Regions from separate parts of the Lysinibacillus sp. F12 genome, predicted to be linked through region 2. Evidence: riboswitches for the same ligand, from Rfam matches in the RefSeq annotation. Region 2 holds a riboswitch; each other region holds the start of a gene.

Region 1 (3,575 bases), 870 kb from region 2:
AGTAAACAATTTATTGGCATTGTCTACGGTCTTATCGCCGCATGCTTTTACACAGCTCTAACATTTACAAATAAATGTATAGGTAACATAAAAGAACCGGGAAATACATTAATTCAACTAGCTTTAGCAGCATTTTTCCTTTGTTTTTATATACTTGGGACAACAGGATTTCAGGTCATGACAATCAGTTTTAAGTCAGTCTTACTATTAATAGTATTAGGTATTGTCCATGCAGGAGTTGGATTTTTATTGTTCTTTTGGGGCATGTCAAAGCTGAAAGGGCAAAGTATAGCCATCCTTAGCTATATAGATCCACTGACATCATTAGTCATTTCAACGATGTTTATTGGAGAAAAAATGACGCTACTACAACTAATAGGAGCGATACTATTATTAGGGTCAACATTGCTAAGTGAGCTAGAAAAAAATAGGTAGCCGAAGAAATGATACAAGTAACGCATTCAAATATTGACAGAAAAAATACTCTGTCGTAGATTAAAAGTAGTTTAATATAAGCATTAGGTGCCCATTAAGGGAGAATAGGGAATAAAGTGAAAAACTTTAGCGGACCCGCCACTGTAAAAGGGAGTTTAATAGTGAAGACCACTAGCTCATTGCTGGGAAGGTACTATGAAATGTTGAACTTAAGCCAGGAGACCTGCCTATTTGCTTTAAGAATATAGATGATGGAAAAGTCTGTAGTTTATTTGTCATGACAATAAACTACAGGCTTTTATTTTGTCTTCATGAAGAACGAGAGGAGAAATGACAATGCAATTATTACATGACACGATTCAAAACATTCAAGGCGCTGATAAAAATAGTAGGGAGCAAGCAAGAAAACGAATAGATATTCTTTGTAAGCCTCCAGGAAGCTTAGGGAAATTGGAGTCCATTGCTGTGCAACTATCTGGAATTACAGGCCAGTTATATCCGATGATTGATAAAAAGGTGATGATTGTCTGTGCAGCAGATCATGGAGTTTGTGAAGAAGGCGTGACGCTGAATCCTCAAGAGGTTACTTTATTTCAAACATTGAATTTTCCGAAGGGAGGTACAGGTGTTTGTGCAATTGCAAGTGTGACCAATACCAAAGTTGTAACGGTAGATGTTGGAGTTAAGGAGGATATCCCTCTCAATGCGGACGTAATCATCCAAAAGGTGAAATATGGAACAGGTAATATAGCACAGGGCCCTGCTATGTCTAGAGAGGAGGCTATTCAATCCATAGAAGTGGGGATTCGTGTGGCAACAGACGAAATTACAAAAGGGGCCAACCTACTTGGAACAGGTGAGATGGGCATTGGTAATACAACGCCGAGCACAGCAATCTTAGCTGTTTTGACTGGCTATGACCCTATTCAAATAACCGGGTTTGGAGCAGGTGTTGGTCAAGGAGGAATTGCTCATAAAGCAGCGGTCATTGAAAAAGCAATTATGCTTAACCAACCAAATCCTAACGATATCATTGATGTACTAGCTAAAGTTGGAGGGCTAGAGATTGGGGCTATGGCTGGTATTATACTTGCTGCCGCAAGTCACCGAAAACCTGTTGTGATTGATGGTTTTATTTCGACTATTGCTGCGCTTATAGCTTATCAAATTGAACCGAAAGTAAAGGACTTTATCATAGCTTCTCATGCTTCGGAGGAACCCGGAGCTAAAATAGCCGCTGAATTGTTGGGAGTGGAACCGATGCTGCATATGAATATGCGGTTAGGAGAAGGTTCAGGTGCAGCCCTAGCCTTTCCTCTATTAGATGCTGCTTGCTCAATGATGAAAAATATGGTGACGCTGGAAGAAGCAACGAATCTTTTGGCTAAATAGTTACTGAAAAACAAATAAGCGCAAATAGTTAAAGAGCTATTTGCGCTTATTCGTTTTTTTTTATCAATGATAGACTCTATGCCCGATTCAACCTTCGCAAAGGTAAACGCCATTTCATCATATAGGAAAGAATACGTAATGCTGTAATTACCGCAAATAAAATATAAAGGAAGATATCTCCTGTAAAAACTTCAAATCCAATAACAAGCCCTGCGAGAGCAGCCCACACACCATAGACTTCGTCACGAAGTACAAGTGGTTTTCGTCTAGCTAATAAATCACGCACGATACCACCACCCGACCCTGTTAAGACCGCAGCTACGATGACAGCACTAATCGGCATATCCAGCTTTACGGCGTAGAGTGCGCCTTGAATAGCAAATGCTGATAAACCAATCGCATCTGTAAAATTACCCCAACGATGCCAATGTTGAATCAAATGATGTGGAAAAATAAAAAATATGGTAATTGCAGCAAGCGCAATTTGAAACATCATATCCTGTCCCCATAATGTCGTGACAGGTAGACCGATAAGTAAATTTCGAATAGCCCCTCCACCAAAAGCAGTGACAATACCGAGTATATAAACACCGAATAAATCGTATTCCTCTTCCATTGCAATAATTGCCCCAGAAATAGCAAAGGCAATTGTACCGATCATACTAAAAACTTCCCAAGCCATCCCTTTCACCCCTTCTATCAATAAATGAACCTCATTCCTAAAGTTGAAAGATCCTGTAAGTAACAAAATCTATGAATTTAATAGCCAAAATTAAACATTAAATACGCTTCTTGAAATAAGTCCGCACATTAGCTTAGCGTAAATTTCACTCAGAAACAATAGGCAAGTTTTACAGGGACCTATACAAATTGATAAGATGTTAATGAAATAAAGAAAAACATCTGTCATAAGCGTTCATTACAAGTAGACAATCAGGGAATCCTAGGATAATCGAGGTCCATTTAGATATAGAATAAAGTTTACGGAATAATATGCATGACAATTGTGAAATGGAGAAGAAAAGAATGACGTTTACATCTAATTTATCAGCATCGACGCTATCTTTAGCGGCAACAATAGAAGAAAGAGTGAGACCTTTTCATGCTAGGGTGGAGGAGATGGCGTTTTATAACCAACAAAAAGTGCTAGCGGCATTTCGTAAGCATCAAGTGAGTGATTATCATTTACACCCATCCAATGGCTATGGCTATGACGATGAGGGACGCGATAATTTAGAGCGTGTCTATGCTGAGGTGTTTGGAGCAGAGTCCGCCATTGTTCGACCGCAAATTATTTCAGGCACACATGCAATTACGCTTAGTTTATTCGGTGTGCTGCGTCCTGGTGATGAGTTGCTCTATATTTCTGGACAGCCATATGATACGTTACAATCCATTGTTGATGGTGGTGACAAAGATACAGGTTCCTTGAAAGATTATCAAATCGGTTATTCACATGTTGAGTTACTGGATAATCAAACCATTGATTGGGAAGGAGTGGAAGCGGCCATAACGGCAAAAACGAAAGTGATTGCCATTCAACGATCAAAGGGCTATGCAACGCGACCATCCTTTTCTATAGCAGAGATTGCTGATATGTGTGCAAAGATTCGTGAGCTAGCTCCACAGGCCATTATTTTTGTTGATAATTGCTATGGTGAATTTGTAGAAAAGCAAGAGCCTACAGAGATTGGTGCTGATTTAATGGCGGGCTCTCTCATTAAAAATCCAGGTGGAGGATTAGCGAA
Region 2 (3,575 bases):
TCTCCATATATAATATTTGCGGCTCTCCAAAAGAAATGTGTAATGCAAAACGTTTCAATAACACGTCAATCAGGACTTCTAACTGAATGACACCCATTATGTGCACATGGATTTCCTGAAATTTTTCCTGCCACACGACACGCAATGACGGCTCCTCGGCCTCTAGTAAACGGAAAATCCTTAATACTTCTTTTATATGTTGCTCACCCTCATATTGAACTTTTGCCTGTAATGTAGGGACAAGCTCATAGGGCAGTGATAGCAATTTACTGCCAATTCGATCCCCAATATTTGCCTGACTGAGCCCTTTAACAGCGAAGATTTCACCAGCCTCAACTTGCTGAACAGTTTCAAATCGACTGCCGTTATATAGGCGAATTTCTGTTACTTTTTCTGTGATATCTCCAAATGTAAATTCATCCCGAACATGTAACTTGCCTGTAAGGGCCTTGATGAACGTTAAACGTTGATGTCCATCATGGCGTATTTTAAAGACCTCTCCTTGAAAAGGTGCTTCTGGCTCGAAGTGAGTACCCGTTAGGAATGGAAGTTGAGCAATAAATTCCTCAATGCCTTCATCCTTCAACGCAGAACCTATAAAACAAGGAAAGGCATCCTCATTTTTAATCATCGTTTGTAGTCTAGTCATGCATTGGCGATGTTCCAATGTTTCATTCAAAAAGTTATCTAGCAGTTCTTCATCACGCTCTGCCAGCAATTCCATAATCGTGCTTGAAACATAGTTTTCCTGCAGTGGTTCATCTATGAGGATTACATGTTCTGAGAAATCCTTATGCAGCTGAGTCATAACAGCTCTCACATCTGCTCCGTCACGATCTATTTTATTAATAAAAAAGAATGTAGGGACATGATAGTTCCGTAAAAGCTGCCATACAGTTTCTGTATGACCCTGTATACCCTCTACAGCACTAATAATAATGATGGCATAATCCATGACACGAATGGCACGCTCCATCTCAGGGGAGAAATCGACATGCCCTGGTGTATCGATCAGCGTATATGTATCGTCGCCGATAGTCATGCGACCTTGCTCGGCAAATATTGTAATGCCACGTTTACGCTCAAGCTCATGATTATCTAAATAGGCATCCTGATGATCGACACGCCCCCGCGCTTGAATACTATTGGTATGATAAAGCATTTGCTCAGAAAAGGTTGTTTTTCCTGCATCAACATGAGCAAGAACCCCAATCGTCTTGTACATACTAAATCCTCGTTTCTATAGGTGGCTATGTTCTCATTGTATCAGAATACTAGCACAAATAATTCTTGTAAAATGATTCGTCTTTTTGTCGAAATAGTGCTAATATAATGATGATTGCAGATTTTGCAATTTACTCTGATTGCGAATTAACTCATGAACTGCTAGTCTATCAATAGAATGAATAAAACATATTGGTGCAAATGGCATTTGTCATTTTGCTTAAAAGGGAAATCGGTGTAATTCCGATGCTGTCCCGCAACTGTAAATGGGGAGTCTATACAGGATGCCACTGTAGTTTAACTATGGGAAGGTGTATAGATGATGAACCTAAGCCAGGATACCTGCCAGTATGTGTATGCTAACTAAGAACCACGAGGATGGGGATAGTGATAAAGGTAACTATACCGTTTTTTCACTATGCTACTCTCTTGGCGACAAGAGGGTTTTTTTATGCCCTTCCAATGATCCTGGTAGCAAAGAAGTCTCTGATTTCTTTCTATATTTATGACAACAAAGGAGAAAAGGACATGAAAAAATGGAGAAGTATATGGCTGGTCATGCTCATCGCGCTCATCGCAGTTTTAGGAGCGTGTGGTACAAAGGACAAGCCTGAATCAGCAACGCAAACTGAAAAAGTTGAACCGTCTGAGGCGACAACGACTGAGGTAATCATTAAAAATAATGGAACTACCCAAACCTATAAGGAAGCACCTACAAAGGCAATTAGCTTAAATCAGCATGTAACAGAAATTATGCTTGCATTAGGGCTAGAGGATTCCATGGTAGGGACTGCTTATTTAGATGACGAAATCTACGAGCCGCTTCAAGCAGCCTACGATAAAGTTCCTGTTCTTTCAGATCAATACCCAACGAAGGAGCAAGTCATTGATGCCGGGGCAGATTTCTTGTATGCAGGCTGGAAAAGTGGCTTTGGTGAAAAAGGTGTAGGAACACCAGAGGAGCTTGAGGAATTAGGAATTCATACGTATTTACATACAGCTTCTAATATGACAAAGCCAACATTAGAGGATATTTTCACTGATATTCGTCATATTGCAGAAATATTCCGCGTGGAAGATCGCGGCGAAGCATTCATTGAACAAATGACAAAAGATGTCGAAGAAGTTCAAGCTAAATTACCAAAAGATAGAGAAAATTTACGTGTTCTAGTCTTTGACAGTGGTGAAAAAGATGTATTCACAGCTGGCCAAAACTTTATGAATGAGCTGGTGACAATCGCTGGCGGTCAAAATATCTTTGGAGATGTGGAGTCAGGGTGGACAACCGTGTCGAAGGAAGATGCAGTAGATCGCAATCCAGAGGTGGTTGTCATAATTAATTATGGTGAAACAACGGCTGAACAAAAGATAAATTTCTTAAAAAATGATCCAGCCTTGAAGGAAATGGAAGCAGTCAAAAATGATCGCTTTGTCATCCTTCCACTTTCAGCGGCATCTGAAGGGGTCCGTGCAGCAGAGGCCATTCAAATTTTAGCTAAGGGCTTCTACCCAGAAAACTTTTAAAAATTTCGAGCTAGCAAAGTGCTAGCTCCTTTTTCTTAAGGAGCGATAACTATTGAACGCATTTCGTCAAAACATACCAGATAAAACATTTGAGACCCTTAATCAGCAAGGTGGATTTTCGCGATTAGCAGTAAGCCCTGGCATTATCAATAAGCATTACACACCAGCCCAATTTCAAAAAATAGCAGAAATTGTAGGAGAGAAGGGAGCCATTAAATACTCGGCTTCCTATAGCATATTATTATCGATTCCCTCTAGTGAATTAACTGAAGCTACCCGTGCCTTACAGGAGGCTGGACTGTTTGTTGCATCGTCAGGGCCTCATATTGTTATGAAAGCATGTGATTTTTGTGACGGTGAAAAAATGGAAGCAGTTCCTCAAACAGAACAGCTCTATCAGGCGTTGGATGGTATAACCGTGCCTGCAAGAATGCGAGTCAATGTGAATGGCTGTGCATCCGCCTGTTATAATCCCACATATGATGACATCGGTTTGGTCTATCAGCATGAGAGCTTTGATGTTTATCTAGGAGCCATTCCTATGGGGACGAAAGCACAGGCGGGTACTCTCTTTGCAAAGAGAGTAAGGATCGACCATATTGAAAATTTTTTGCTACAAATCATTCGTCTTTATCAGGACCAAGCTCGTTCCAATGAACCTTTTTATAAGTTTTATCGCAGAACAAAATCGAATGCGGATTGGGAACTAGTAAAAAAATCGATCGAGTAGCAGGAATAATACTTAGGGTGTCGAAATATTGTAGTAGAGCATAGAAAATGACAATACAAAGGAGCAAGAACATGACATCTAAACAAGGGATTCAACC
Region 3 (3,575 bases), on a different contig from region 2:
AAAGGTTCTACCAGAAAATCTACTTGCAGGAAATAGGGAATATTTCGAGAACCCTATGTTAAATAGTGAGAAAATTGATAAAATACAGAGTTATAAGCAAATCGTTGATTATTCAAACCAAAGTGATATCCCTCTCTCAATTATTACAAGAGGTTTACCCGATACTAATGAAAATGAAGGTGGATGGCCCTCACAAGAAATATTAGGAATTGAACAAAGTCTACAAGCAGAATTCCAATGGCTGTCAACGTCTAGTAAGTTCCGGATTGCTAGTCGTAGTGGACATTATATACATCATGATGAGCCTGATATTGTAATAGAAGAGATTATATTCATGTTAAAGGAGATGGGAAAATGAGCGACATAAGGTTTAAACTTATGGAGGATTTACAAAGAATTGAGGAGAATGCGTATCAGTTAGGCGAAGGTGAGCAGCATCAAGATTTCTTACCTTTGTTACTTCAATATATCGGTGATCCTCAGCCAGAATTGCGGGATAACTTGATTTATCCGATGTTTTATATGTGGATTAAGGAAGAGAATAGGTTCAGTGAAGAGGAGTTGCGTAGTCTCTTAACTGTTCTGACGGATGAGAACCATTTGTTCTATAAAATTGGCAGTGAGGAGGATCAGTCAGTTTTTACAAGGACGTTTTCTGCCTTGCCTATCGCTTTGATTATACAACGCCACAGACAGAATCCATTTTTAACTCAAGAAGAAATTGAGCAATTAATGCGAGACATGCTCCGTTATTACAAGGAGGAGAAGGATCTGCGGGGTTACCTTTCAGTAGGAGGCTGGGCTCACAGCGCGTCTCACGGTGCAGATGTTTTTGTTGAGCTGGTGCAGTGCGAGGAGAGCAGCGTTGCAATGCTACGTGAGGTGCTTGTCGCTATATCTAGCATGCTCCATAATGGAATACATATTTTTAGTGATGAGGATGATGAGCGGTTGGTCAATATCGTGGATACAATGATTGACAAAGAATTACTTCCACATCAAGAAATTGCTGATTGGATTAGCTGCTTAGCGCAATGCTGCAATTTGCCGAGAAGTCGCAGTCAGGTGATTGCTCGCGTGAACAGCAAGAATTTTTTACGCAGTCTCTATTTCAGAAGGGGACAAGATAGCCGAGGAAATGAGCTTAATACTGCCATACTTGGCACTGAGGCAAAATTAAACAGGTTTTCTATCAGTTAAAGGATTAAGGGGTTGTCCTAATCCTTGGATTTGGCTGAGAAGCGCTGTTTTTTGTTACATGGATGGCTAATGGAGTAGAATAATTGAATTAGGCTAAATTGCTACATTCAATTTTAGTATCGAGGAATTACGCTTTGTAGAATTAGAATTTTTCGAACATTGTAATGCCGCATTTTCTTAAACTACAACAAGTGGTATGTGTAAAAAATCGCTTGAAAAGTGCAAAACATATCCTGAAGCAACCCGTCCTAGATTAGAACGGGTTAGCTTTACAGGGATTATAAAATATTACTTCATCTGGTGGTTGTGTCTTTCTCCAGCCATAAAACTGCATATCGTCTTTTGATCATATAAATCATTTCTATTCCCACCTTTCCTGTTTTTTAAAATTACAACATTAATATTGACGAATACGAATATAATTTTCTACTTTTCTTCTGTTCTCTTCAAAGATTTTTTTCGCATTTTCATGTTGAAGTGCTTTTTCAATAGAAATCTCACGTTTTGTAATAGTTATCGTAAGAGCAAAAATGTTTAACATCATTTATTATCACCTCCTTAAATTACCATGAGGAATGAAAAAAACCGCAGAGAGACTCCTCTACGGTGAAAAAAGACACAAAAATACCGCAGGGGCACACTTCTCCCTGCGGTATGGGTATACTTAATTACAAAAAACTTAAGCGATCCATTCCGATCTGGTCGAATGTGTGATTTTCATTTTTACTGAAGTTGTAACTACCAATGACATTAATTTAGCGATAACGAACATTTCATTCGACCTCCTTAAGAATTTTTTACTTTGTAAGTATATCATTTTTTAAGTTGTTTGTAAACAACTTTTACTAAGAATTCCTGATTGTGTAAAAGTCTAGAAAAATTCTTTGCTGCTTTACATTGTTAGTTATCTGATTTTTTGGGGTAGCGAATAGTAGAAATAGTAGTCTTAAAGCCAACAAACATCATTAAGGCATTATCACTAAGGGTAAGGGTCAAGTTGTTGACAATTAAAAACAAAGTAAATAGATAAATTTTTATATAAAAACAATTTCTACTATTCTGAAATATATGGTATAGTAGGGGTATAACTGAATATAGTGTAAGAAATGGTGCCAGATGAAAGTTTGGCTTAAAAGGGAAGTCGGTGCAAATCCGACGCTGTCCCGCAACTGTAATTCGGAGCAAATCACAAATGCCACTGGGAAACTGGGAAGGCTGTGAGACGTGTTGATGAGAAGCCAGGAGACCTGCCAATTTCTAGTACACACCAAATACCTACGTGGAAATAGGTGGTGAATAGTGACCAATAGGCACTGTGCGAAAACAGATGATGTATACGGAAGTTCTTTTTTTTTCGTATTGTTTTTGTATTAATAATTTTACTATGCAGCCATTTTCCAAAAAGGAGAATGGCTTTTTATCATGCTAATATTGCAAAGTGAAGCCCACTGGTTTTCATATAGGGCAACGAAACTAGCATGTGGATAACCAAATTTGTAGAGCAAGCTAGAAGTAAATTTTTTTGATGAAAGGGAGATGAAAGATGACTTATACTAGTACACTCATTGGCTACCCATATATCGGAGATGATCGCGAATGGAAGAAGGCATTAGAAGCATTTTGGCGTCAAGAACTAACGGAAGAGGATTTTCAGGCTACACTAAAAAGTATTCGTTTATCAAGAATTGAAAAGCAGCTACAACTCGGCATAGATGTGGTGACAGTAGGAGATTTCACATTGTACGATAGAATGTTGGATACTGCCTTAATGTTCGGCTTAGTACCGAAGCGCTTTAACTGGCAAGGTGGAAGGGTAGATTTACATACCTACTACAGTGTAGCGAGAGGAAATCATTCAGCAGTAGCTAGTGAAATGACCAAATGGTTTAATACCAACTATCACTACATTGTTCCTGAGTATGAAGGACAACCGTTGCAGCTAACAGAAAATAAGGTATTAGCAGACTTTTTAGAGGCAAAGGAAGCGTTCGGTATTATGGCGAAGCCGACACTTATTGGCCCCTATACATTTTATAAGCTCACTAAGGGCTACAATAAATTAACGCAGGTCGAATACTTATTAGCCTTAATACCTCTCTATGCCCAGATTATTCAAGAATTAGTAGATGCAGGTGCCGAATGGATTCAAATAGAGGAGCCTTCTTTAGTGACGACACTTGACTCAGCAGAACTGAAGCTAGTTCAAGAAATCTATGCTCAATTGATGATGACAGTTCCAGCAGCAAAACTAATGCTACAAACATACTTTGAAGCATTATGCTCCTATGAAACATTAATTACACTGCCTGTACAAGGATTTGGCTTAGATTTTGTACATGGCTATAAAGGGAATATGGAGTCACTTCGACAATATG
Region 4 (3,575 bases), on a different contig from region 2:
TTGAAAGTCATTTTCGTGAATCATTAAAGGCTCATTTTGTTATAACTAAAAATGAAATTAGACAAATTGCTATGGAAAGCATGTCAAAAGTTAATTTACCTAATCCCGAGAAACTTTTACACTATTATCCATTCCAATTAAGTGGGGGAATGCTACAGCGTGTAATGATTGCTTTGTCACTCGCAATTCAAGCCTCGGTATACATAGCTGATGAGCCAACGACAGCTCTTGATACAGTCAACCAAAAACAGGTATTGACATTATTTGATCGGATTCGCCTGGAAACACAGGCAGCCATACTTCTTGTGACGCATGATTTAGGCGTTATTGCTGAACTAGCTGATGATGTAGCCGTGATGTATAAGGGGGAACTAATTGAACAAGCGAATGTCTATGATTTTTTTGATGCACCACAGCATCCTTATACAAAGAAACTATTACAATCCCGAATGATGTTTTAGAGGTGAAAAAATTGAAGCTACTAGAAGTGAGAAATATTGAGAAGAACTATGCACATAGACCGTTCATATTCAAGCGAAGACAGGATGCTCCTGTATTACAGAAAGTATCATTTTCACTTCAGGAGGGGGAATGCTTAGGCATTGTTGGACAAAGTGGCTCAGGAAAAAGCACATTGGGCCGAATTATATTAGGAATGGAAAGGCCAACAGCCGGTGAGGTTCTATTTCAAGGGGTTAATCTTTATGATGCCACTAGCCAACAGAAAAAAATGATACGGAGAGATTTACAAGCAGTCTTCCAAAATAGCTATCATTCATTAAATCCAAAGCACACTATTTTTCAAATTTTAGAGGAACCGTACCTAAATTTCGAGCATTATAGCTCAGCTGAGAGACACTATAAGGTAAAGGAATTACTTAATCATGTAGAGTTAGAAAAATCTATTGCCGAAAAGTATCCTTCCCAGCTTAGTGGGGGACAACAACAGCGTGTGAACATTGCAAGAGCGCTTGCCTTACATCCAAAATTAATTGTTTTAGATGAACCCATTAGTAGTTTAGATATGATTTTGCGAAAACAAATCATTCAATTACTGCAGACACTACAAAAGGATTTGCAACTTGCATACATTTTCATTTCTCATGACTTACAGGCTACACGCTTTATTTCAGATCGCATCCTCGTCATGCAAAATGGTCAGCTAGTAGAGGAAATCATGAAAGGTGAACCATTTAAGCATTCCGCATCACTTGAGCTATACAACGCGATTTTGCCCAGTCACCCTCGCGAAAGAATTCACAAGAATACTAGTTTGGAATGATCTGAAATGTCTTTGCGAAGAAAGTCCTTATTAAAATTCTTACATTGTTATTTGGAAAGCTTCGTAAAGGAGCTTTCGAACCCCCATATTTTGCCCTCTAGGTTGTTTAAGAGAGCGACCGTCCTCTGTTCCATATTATTCGGAAGTTCTTCCTTACTGAAATAAGTGAGGCTTAAGCTCTCACCATCCTTCATTTCCAATACACCCCTTACATGTTTAGCTCTATAAAGGTGAATGACTGTATAGATTTCATCGCCATTCGGATAACAGTAGTAATAATCAGGTCCTGAAAAAACACCGATAAACTCAAACTCTTTAGCCACGAGACCAGTTTCCTCATAAAGTTCACGAGCAGCAACCTGCTCTAATGTTTCGTTTATTTCCATTGAACCGCCAGGTAATCCCCAATCCAACGTATCTGAACGATGTTGAAAGAGTATTTTCTTATCATCATTAACAACAAGAACTGTCGAACCAACGCTTATAATTGGTCTATTACCGATAAGCTTTCTTAATTCAGTTATATAGCCCATCCCGTCACTCCTCGTTTCATCGTAATGCAAAACAAATCGCTTTTTTAAAGCAGGCTTCATAAATATAGCTCCATTGGGATTGATTAACAATCTTTTTTTGAGCGAAATAATGCTTAAATATGCAGAATAGTTCGTCAAAAATGAAAAATAGCTTTTTATAATCAGTCTTTTCTGAATTTTACCTATATTGATTGTTTGGAAACCTCTATGTTAAGGTAAAAAGACAAATTGAATATGCTAAATTTTGGTGGTTCAAATGGGTTTGATTCCATTTGATTAAAAGGGAAGTTGGTGTGAGTCCAACACTGTCCCGCAACTGTATGTAGGAGTTCCATAACGAGACCACTGTTTTGTTCTTCAAAACGGGAAGGTGTTATAGGAACGTTGATGATAAGTCAGGAGACCTGCCACTAAATAAGCATCAATTGACCTACGAGGATAGGGAGGTGTTAGCTACTGTATGATGATTGTGAATGGATGTAAGTTCACTGTTTTTTGTTCTGTCATACTTTTGTAGATTAACAACTTCTAAAGGATAGAAGTTGTTTTTTTGTTGTTCTTTCGAGTTTGAATGGTAACGCTTACAAGAATGATTAAACAAAGGGGTTGTAATCTATGGAGTTAACGTATTCACCAGGTCTTGATGGAGTTATTGCTGCGGAAACAAAACTGTCTTTCTTAGACGTAGTAGGCAGTCAAATTGTTATACGTGGCTATGATTTGATTGAACTATCTCAGCGATACGCCTATTTAGATATTGTCCATTTATTATTGCACGGAAACCTACCAACTACTGAGCAACAAGCTGACGTACAGGATAAATTGAAAGAAAACTATCACGTTCCACAAGAGCTTTTTCAAATTTTCAACTTATTACCAAATGGGACACATGCGATGGACGGCCTTCGAACTGGAATTTCAGCGTTAGCAGGGTATGATCAGCACATCCATGATCGTTCGACTGAAATGAATGTAACACGAGCATATCGACTTTTAGGTGGAATGCCCAACATCGTTGCGAATAGCTACCGTGTATTAAATGGTCAAGATGTTGTAGAACCGGATAGTCAGCTTTCTTATAGTGCTAATTTTTATTACATGATTACTGGAAGAAAACCAACACCATTAGAAGAGGGAATTTTTGACCAATCACTTGTTTTATATAGTGAACATGAAATGCCGAATTCGACCTTTGCTGCTCGTGTTATTGCCTCCACACAATCCGATCTGTATGGTGCTCTAACTGGTGCTGTCGCATCATTGAAAGGAAATTTGCATGGTGGGGCGAACGAGGCAGTCATGTATATGCTGCTTGAAGCTAAGACTGTGGAGGGCTTTGAAGCGATGCTGAAAAACAAGCTCAAAAATAAAGATAAAATAATGGGCTTTGGCCATCGTGTCTATATGAAAAAAATGGACCCAAGAGCGCAGATCATGAAAGAAGCTTTGTATAAACTATGCTTGGAGCAAGGGGATGACTGCTTATATCACATGTGCGAAGCCGGTGAAAAAGTGATGGTGGAGGAAAAAGGCTTGTATCCAAATTTAGATTATTATGCTGCGCCCGTGTACTACATGCTGGGCTTACCAATTGAATTATATACGCCTATTTTCTTTGGCTCTCGAACGATCGGTTTATGTGCACATGTGATCGAACAACATGACAATAATCGATTATTTAGACCTCGTGTTCATTATATAGGCGAGCGTCATAACCTTGAAGAATTGTCGGTATAATCAAGTTTTAACAACTCGCCATA

The links. Region 2 has a riboswitch for cobalamin ahead of AC3CH7_RS00040 (ABC transporter substrate-binding protein). Riboswitches for the same ligand answer to the same signal wherever they lie in the genome.
Region 1: linked by a shared signal. The riboswitch ahead of cobT (nicotinate-nucleotide--dimethylbenzimidazole phosphoribosyltransferase) and the one ahead of AC3CH7_RS00040 (ABC transporter substrate-binding protein) in region 2 are both predicted to bind cobalamin.
Region 3: linked by a shared signal. The riboswitch ahead of metE (5-methyltetrahydropteroyltriglutamate--homocysteine S-methyltransferase) and the one ahead of AC3CH7_RS00040 (ABC transporter substrate-binding protein) in region 2 are both predicted to bind cobalamin.
Region 4: linked by a shared signal. The riboswitch ahead of mmgD (citrate synthase) and the one ahead of AC3CH7_RS00040 (ABC transporter substrate-binding protein) in region 2 are both predicted to bind cobalamin.

Annotation. Positions count from the first base shown of each region.
Region 1 is NZ_JBYMLP010000001.1:873,871-877,445, reverse strand. Features, by position in the region: gene AC3CH7_RS04530 (DMT family transporter) at 1-435, shown strand, start outside; cobalamin riboswitch at 504-680, shown strand; gene cobT (nicotinate-nucleotide--dimethylbenzimidazole phosphoribosyltransferase) at 772-1,827, shown strand; gene AC3CH7_RS04520 (trimeric intracellular cation channel family protein) at 1,904-2,509, opposite strand; gene AC3CH7_RS04515 (methionine gamma-lyase family protein) at 2,854-3,575, shown strand, end outside.
Region 2 is NZ_JBYMLP010000001.1:6,034-9,608, reverse strand. Features, by position in the region: gene AC3CH7_RS00045 (GTP-binding protein) at 1-1,225, opposite strand, end outside; cobalamin riboswitch at 1,401-1,588, shown strand; gene AC3CH7_RS00040 (ABC transporter substrate-binding protein) at 1,753-2,748, shown strand; gene AC3CH7_RS00035 (precorrin-3B methylase) at 2,801-3,478, shown strand; gene AC3CH7_RS00030 (S9 family peptidase) at 3,550-3,575, shown strand, end outside.
Region 3 is NZ_JBYMLP010000002.1:248,420-251,994, reverse strand. Features, by position in the region: gene AC3CH7_RS08240 (alpha/beta fold hydrolase) at 1-358, shown strand, start outside; gene AC3CH7_RS08235 (DUF2785 domain-containing protein) at 355-1,200, shown strand; gene AC3CH7_RS08230 (YrzI family small protein) at 1,598-1,744, opposite strand; cobalamin riboswitch at 2,291-2,469, shown strand; gene metE (5-methyltetrahydropteroyltriglutamate--homocysteine S-methyltransferase) at 2,744-3,575, shown strand, end outside.
Region 4 is NZ_JBYMLP010000003.1:675,089-678,663, reverse strand. Features, by position in the region: gene AC3CH7_RS17295 (ABC transporter ATP-binding protein) at 1-461, shown strand, start outside; gene AC3CH7_RS17290 (ABC transporter ATP-binding protein) at 464-1,282, shown strand; gene AC3CH7_RS17285 (NUDIX hydrolase) at 1,330-1,815, opposite strand; cobalamin riboswitch at 2,047-2,241, shown strand; gene mmgD (citrate synthase) at 2,431-3,552, shown strand.